3 regions of the Marinobacter sp. LM1 genome follow, and region 1 is predicted to be linked to each of the others. Evidence: predicted binding sites of a transcription regulator. Region 1 holds the regulator's gene; each other region holds the start of a gene.

Region 1 (2,271 bases):
GAATCTCACCACCAATCACGTGCAGCGTGGCTTCCGCCATCTGGCGCACCTTCTCGACCTCCAGTGTGACCTGGCAGTTACTGATGTGGTCGAAGTGACGCTCCAGCTTCTCGAACTTGGTGTTGACGTAATCCTTCAGAGCGGGAGTCAGTTCTACGTGATGGCCTGAAATGTTGAGTTGCATAGGCGTCTCCTGTTGTCATACTGCCGGCGTGCTTGCCGGCTTGCGTGCCAGTGCATCTTGCACCGGCGAAAGTTTAAACCAGGCGTTTTCGTTCGTTCGAGGGAGGAATATGCATGGCCTCCCGGTATTTGGCCACGGTACGCCGCGCCACGTTGATTCCCTGTTCCCCTAGCATGGCTGCAATTTTGCTATCGCTCAATGGCTTTTTCGGGGTTTCCTCGGCAATCAGCTTCTTGATCATCGCCCGGATGGCTGTAGACGAGCATTCGCCGCCCTCGGCGGTGCTGACGTGGCTGGAGAAAAAGTACTTCAGCTCAAAAATACCGCGGGGCGTGTGCATGTACTTCTGGGTGGTAACCCGGGAAATCGTGGACTCGTGCATTTCCACCGCCTGGGCAATGTCAGACAGGATCAGAGGCTTCATGGCTTCTTCGCCCTGATCGAGGAACCCTTGCTGGTGTTCAACGATGCGGGTGGCCACTTTCAGCAGGGTTTCATTCCGGCTTTGCAGGCTCTTGATAAACCATTTCGCTTCTTGCAGCTGGTCGCGCAGGTAGGTGTTATCGGCACTGCTGTCAGCCCGGCGGATCAGTGACGCGTAGCTGGCATTCACCCGGATACGCGGAGCGATTTCCGGGTTGAGTTCAACCCGCCAGCGGCCTTCGTGTTTGCGTACGATGACGTCCGGGATAACGTAATCCGGTTCGGCCCGGTCCACGACATCGCCAGGGCGAGGGTTCAGGCTGGTGATCAGGGCCAGTACCTGTTTCAGCTGGTCTTCCTTGAGCCGGCTGCGGCGCAACAGCTGTGCGTAGTCCCGGTTGCCAAGCAGATGCAGGAACTGGGTAACCACCAGTCTCGCCTGGCGCAGCCAGGGGGTATCCGGTGGCAGCTGGTTGAGCTGAATCAGCAGGCATTCCTGGAGATCCCGAGCGAACACGCCGGGCGGGTCGAAGTGTTGCAGGCGGTGGAGTACCGCTTCCACTTCGTCCAGTTCCAACGGGTCTTCTTCGGTTTCGTCCAGCAGGCCTGCGTGAATGTCCTCAATGTCAGACGTCAGGTAGCCGCGTTCATCCACAGCATCCAGCAGTGCGTGGGCAATGGCCTGATCCCGCTCGCTCAGAGGCGTCAGGTTCAGCTGCCACTCGAGGTGATCCTGCAGGGTTTCGGTAGGCGAGTTCCGGGTTTCGAAATCCGATTCGTGCTCGTCTTCGCCTTTGCTGGCCGGAGCCGGGGCAGACTGGTAGATGTCGTCCCAGGCGGTATCCACTGGCAGATCATCGGGAATGTTGTCCGGAATATCGTTCTCGGACGACCAGTCCGGGCCGTTCTCGGTTTCGTCCCAGTCCGGGCTCGCGTCCTGGTGGCTGTCGTCCTGGGTGGTCTCAGAGCCGGAAGCTTCGCTGTGCTCGTGCTCTTCGCGTTCGTCGCCTTCAGCGTGCTCATCGTCCTCGGAGGTTTCCAGCATGGGGTTTGATTCCAGCGCCTGCTGGATTTCCTGCTGGAGATCGAGGGTAGAAAGCTGCAGCAGGCGTATAGCCTGCTGCAGCTGGGGCGTCATGGTCAGACTCTGGCCCAGCTTAAGCTGTAATGAGGCTTTCATAACCATGGCTCAAGATCCATAACTCGTGGGCATCCCGGTTGTTGCTTTGCCGGCGCACAGGCCGAAAAAAATGTTGTACGCTGGTTACTTGCCATTGTCTGTAGACAGTATAAGCAAGTTTTTTGCCGAGTTTACTTGCTACAGATCATCAAAACAATCAGGCCTCGGATAAACCCTGTTTTATCAGGTCAGAGCCGGAACTCGTCGCCCAGATATACTTCTTTCACCTGCTGGTTTGCCAGAATGGCTTCGGCATTGCCGGAGGCAATGATGTGGCCTCCGGAAACGATGTAGGCATTCTCGCAGATGTCGAGGGTTTCCCGAACGTTGTGGTCGGTGATCAAGACCCCGATGCCCTTGTCCCGAAGGTGCCGGATGATGTGCTTGATGTCACTCACTGAGATGGGGTCTACGCCCGCGAAGGGCTCGTCCAGCAGAATAAAGGCAGGCTCCATGGCCAGCGCCCGGGCGATTTCAACCCTGC
Region 2 (2,271 bases), 1.6 Mb from region 1:
GACCACGCTCTACGGCGCCATGATCGCCACAATGATCGCTACCCCCATTGCCGACAAGCTGTCCCTGCGCATGACGGAAGAGGCGCGCATGCAGTCGCTCTATATTGATGCCCTCGTTGCCATCCAGGAAGGCACCAACCCGCGCATTATCGAGCAGATGCTGTCCAGCTATCTTTCGCCCAAAGAGCGGGCCAGAAACGGCGATGCGGAAACGGCAGGCGGTTAAACATGGATGATTTGCCAGAAGAGGAAAAGCCCGGGATTCCTGCGTGGGTTGTCACATTTGCCGACCTGATGTCGCTGCTGATGTGCTTTTTCGTATTGCTCCTGTCGTTTTCGGAAATCGACGCCCAGAAGTTCAAACAGATCGCCGGTGAACTCTCCAAGGCCTTCGGGGTGCAGCGGGAAGTGCCTGCGCTTGAGATCCCTCAGGGCACCAGCCCGATCTTCGACAAGTTTTCGCCGGCGCCGCCAGAGCCCACTGTGGTCAATGAAGTCAAACAGACCACCACCGACGTACAGCCCGAAATCCAGACTCTGAAAAGCCCCGAAGAGAAAGCCATTGAGGAATCCATCCAGGAACAGATGGACGCCAACATGGCCCGGATTCTTGAAGTGCTGGAACCGGCGATTATGGATGGCCGGATCAACGTCTCGGAAGATCAGCGCCGCATCATCATTCGCATTGAGGAGAAGGGCTCGTTTGCCTCAGGTTCAGCCCAACTAACCTGGGAGTTCGAGGGCCTGCTGCTGGATATGGCGGAGGTTCTGGCCGACATGCCCGGCGACCTCGCCATTGAAGGCCATACCGATAACGTGCCCATCCGCACCGAACGTTTCTACAGCAACTGGGACCTGTCCGCAGCCCGCGCCGCCGCGGTGGCTAATGTTCTGCTGGCCCGGGAGCAAGTGACTCCGGACCGCATCCGGGTGACCGGTCTGGCCGACACCGAACCACGGGTACCCAACACCTCGCCGGAAAACCGAGCCAAGAACCGGCGGGTTGAAATCGTTATCGATCTGTCCAAGCCCATGGAAGAGCAGGAACTGCGCCTTCGCGAGCTGATTCGTTCCGAAAGCGAGTCGCAGGAAGCCATTATTGGCATTGAGCCCGGTCGGGATACGCCCAGCGAGATTACCTGGTAGTAAAACCTTGCCTCGCGCCCTATCCAGATTGGTGCACAAGCCCTTGATGCGCACGCCTCTGGTGCACTTTGACGCAGATAAATACCTCCCTCGGCGCCCTCAGGTTCTCCAACCCCCCTGCAGTACTTGATATGCATTGTTTTGGAACAGCACTTGCTTAAGCCGCACCCCAACAATGCACAACGGCTCATCAGAAGCCGCGTAATCAAAACACTCAGGAGAAAAACCCGTGGACATCACGAGTGCCGTACACACCCTGACCGAGAGCGCCAACACGCTCTTCATTCTGATTGGCGCCATTATGGTGCTGGCCATGCACGCCGGCTTTGCGTTCCTGGAAGTGGGCACAGTTCGCCACAAAAATCAGGTCAATGCCCTGGTTAAAATCATGACCGACTTCGGCATATCCGCAGTCGCCTATTTTTTCATCGGCTACTACATCGCCTATGGTGGGCACTTTCTCAATGGCGCCGCCGAACTCACCTCCGCCAACGGCTATGAACTGGTCAAATTTTTCTTCCTGATGACCTTCGCCGCGGCCATTCCGGCGATCGTTTCCGGCGGTATCGCAGAGCGTGCCCGCTTCTACCCCATGCTGATTGCCTCGGGCCTGATCGTGGCCTTCGTCTATCCTTTCTTTGAGGGCCTGATCTGGAATGGGAACTTTGGTTTCCAGGCCTGGCTGGAGAACCAGTTTGGTGCGTCCTTCCATGATTTCGCCGGCTCCGTTGTGGTGCATGCTGTCGGTGGCTGGATTGCTCTCGCTGCGGTGCTGCTGCTCGGCGCCCGCACCGGTCGCTATCGCAACGGTCGGGTCGTGGCCTTTGCCCCTTCCAACATTCCGTTTCTCGCCCTCGGCGCCTGGATTCTGACCGTGGGCTGGTTTGGCTTTAACGTCATGTCGGCCCAGACTCTGGACGGCATCAGTGGCCTGGTTGCGGTCAACAGTCTGATGGCCATGGTGGGGGGTATTCTGGTTTCCATGCTGCTCGGCCGCAAAGACCCTGGCTTCATTCACAACGGTCCGCTGGCCGGACTGGTGGCGGTGTGCGCCGGCTCAGACCTGATGCACCCCGTCGGCGCCCTGATTACCGGGGGCGTGGCCGGTGCCATCTTTGTCTATCT
Region 3 (2,271 bases), 1.9 Mb from region 1:
CGTGAACGGAGATGGCGCCGACCGGGTCATCCAGCTTGAGCTTGTCCAGTGCGAGAACCGACGCCACCACAACCAGGCCGCCTACGGCACCGATCAGGCTTGCGAGACCGGCAGAGGGCTGCAGCGGTTCAGCGGTGATGGCAACGAGACCGGCCAGTGCACCGTTGATGGTCATGGTCAGGTCAGTCTTGCCAAACAGGAAGCGGGCAAACAGGGCGGCCACAACCATGCCGGCCGCGGCTGCCGCGTTGGTGTTGACGAAGATCTTGGCCACCGCGTTGGCTTCTTCCACATTGGCGATCTTCAGCTCGGAGCCGCCGTTGAAACCGAACCAGCCCATCCACAGGATGAACATGCCCAGTGTTGCCATCGGCAGGTTGGCACCCGGGATCGCACGTACTTCACCGTTCTTGCCATACTTGCCCTTGCGTGGACCCACTAGGATGACCGCTGCCAGTGCCGCTGCGGCACCTGCCATGTGTACGACGACAGAGCCAGCGAAGTCCTGGAAGCCCAGCTGATCCAGGAAGCCGCCACCCCATTTCCAGTAGCCTTCAACCGGATAGATCACCGCCACCATGAACACGGCGAAGATCAGGAAGGGCCACAGCTTCATGCGCTCTGCCACGGCACCGGACACAATCGACATGGTCGCGGCCGCAAACACGGCCTGGAAAATGAAGTCGGCCATGCTGGAGTAATAGGGCGCATCATCGCCACCGGCAATGACAGACTCGGTGCTGTTGTCAGCGCCCAGCAGGAAGTCGATGCCCGGAATCACCGAGCTGATCGGATTGGCTGGGTACATGACGTTGTAGCCCACAGCCAGATAAACAATACAGGCCACGCCATACAGCAGCGCGTTCTTGTTGAGGATTTCCACCGTATTCTTGGCACGTACCAGACCGGCTTCGAGCATGGCAAAACCGGCCGCCATCCACATCACCAGTGCGGTACACATCAAGAAATAGAAGGTGTCGAGGGCATAGCCCAGTTCCAGCACCATACTTTCCATTAGCACTCTCCTAAGGTCTCTTGTTCGGTATCCGGTTGGGCCAAGGGGCACCGACCGGTCTTTACCAAAAGGATATTTAGTTTCCTGATATGAATAAGCAAAAGCCGAGCCATGTTTGCAACATGCTGATTTGGAAGAGCTAAAGACCCTGTTGGTTATCATGTTTAAAGAGGCAGGAACCAAAATCGTGCAGCCTGAAGTGCGCGGGGCCCATCACGGTGCAAAGGGCCCATAAACGCAAAAGCCGCGCAGTGTTGTAAACAGCTGCACGGCTTGTCATGAAACACGTCAGGTGGGGTCAGATCGCTTCCGTCGCCTCACAGGCTTCCAGCGTGTTCTGCAGCAGACAGGCAATGGTCATGGGACCCACGCCACCGGGTACCGGTGTGATGGCAGACGCCTTTTCAGATGCACTGGCGAATTCAACGTCCCCGACCAGACGGCCATCGTCCAGACGGTTGATGCCCACATCGATCACCACGGCACCGGGCTTGAGCCACTCGCCCTTGATGAACTCGGGAATGCCCACGCCGGCTATCACGATATCGGCCGTGGCCAGTTCACCGGGGAGGTCTTGGGTTTTGGAGTGACAGACCGTGACGGTGGCTCGGGCCATCAAAAGCTCCAGCGCCACCGGGCGGCCCACGATGTTGGAGGCTCCCACCACAACGGCCTTTTTCCCTTCCGGGTTGATGCCATAGGCCGCCAGCAGACGCATGCAGCCATAGGGTGTGCAGGGGCGAAGGGTTGGAGCCTTGCCCGCCAGACGCCCCAGATTATAGGGGTGGAATCCATCCACATCCTTGGAGGGGTGAATACGCTCAATGACCGCCTGCACGTCGATCTGCCTCGGCAGTGGCAGCTGTACCAGAATACCGTGGATCTGATCATCGGCGTTCAGAGTATCAATCAACTCAAGCAGCTGTGCCTGCGTTGTATCCATCGGCAGGCTGTGATTGCGTGACAGAAAGCCCACTTCTTCGCAGGCTCTGACTTTGCTGCGCACATAGACCTGTGACGCCGGGTCCTGCCCGACCAGTACCACGGCAAGTCCGGGCCGAGGCTTGTTGGCGGATACACGCTCGGCAACCTTGCCTGCAATCTCCATCCGTAATCCGGCCGCTACGGCTTTGCCATCGATCAGTTGAGTGTCCAAGATCGTCTCCTGAATCAGGGTTTTTAAAAGGGCGATACCCCCGCTACCCTATCATCAGGTGCAGGGCTTACTGTGGCCTGCGGACTCGCTTGCGAGTCAG

The links. The regulator sigma-54, encoded in region 1, starts transcription at its own class of promoters, with help from an activator protein. The targets are predictions, from matches to a motif close to ANTGGCATNNANNTTGCTNT.
Region 2: OZ656_RS01245 (ammonium transporter) is a predicted target of sigma-54. The motif match lies at 1,287-1,306, and genes of this name have one in related genera.
Region 3: OZ656_RS02485 (ammonium transporter) is a predicted target of sigma-54. The motif match lies at 1,110-1,129, and genes of this name have one in related genera.

The regions. Positions count from the first base shown of each region.
Region 1 covers NZ_CP114373.1:2,983,268-2,985,538, reverse strand. Annotated here, with positions in the region: gene hpf (ribosome hibernation promoting factor) at 1-184, opposite strand, end outside; gene OZ656_RS13935 (RNA polymerase factor sigma-54) at 258-1,787, opposite strand; gene lptB (LPS export ABC transporter ATP-binding protein) at 1,976-2,271, opposite strand, start outside.
Region 2 covers NZ_CP114373.1:286,437-288,707, reverse strand. Annotated here, with positions in the region: gene pomA (flagellar motor protein PomA) at 1-226, shown strand, start outside; gene OZ656_RS01250 (flagellar motor protein MotB) at 229-1,146, shown strand; gene OZ656_RS01245 (ammonium transporter) at 1,376-2,271, shown strand, end outside.
Region 3 covers NZ_CP114373.1:552,756-555,026, reverse strand. Annotated here, with positions in the region: gene OZ656_RS02485 (ammonium transporter) at 1-1,015, opposite strand, end outside; gene folD (bifunctional methylenetetrahydrofolate dehydrogenase/methenyltetrahydrofolate cyclohydrolase FolD) at 1,314-2,171, opposite strand.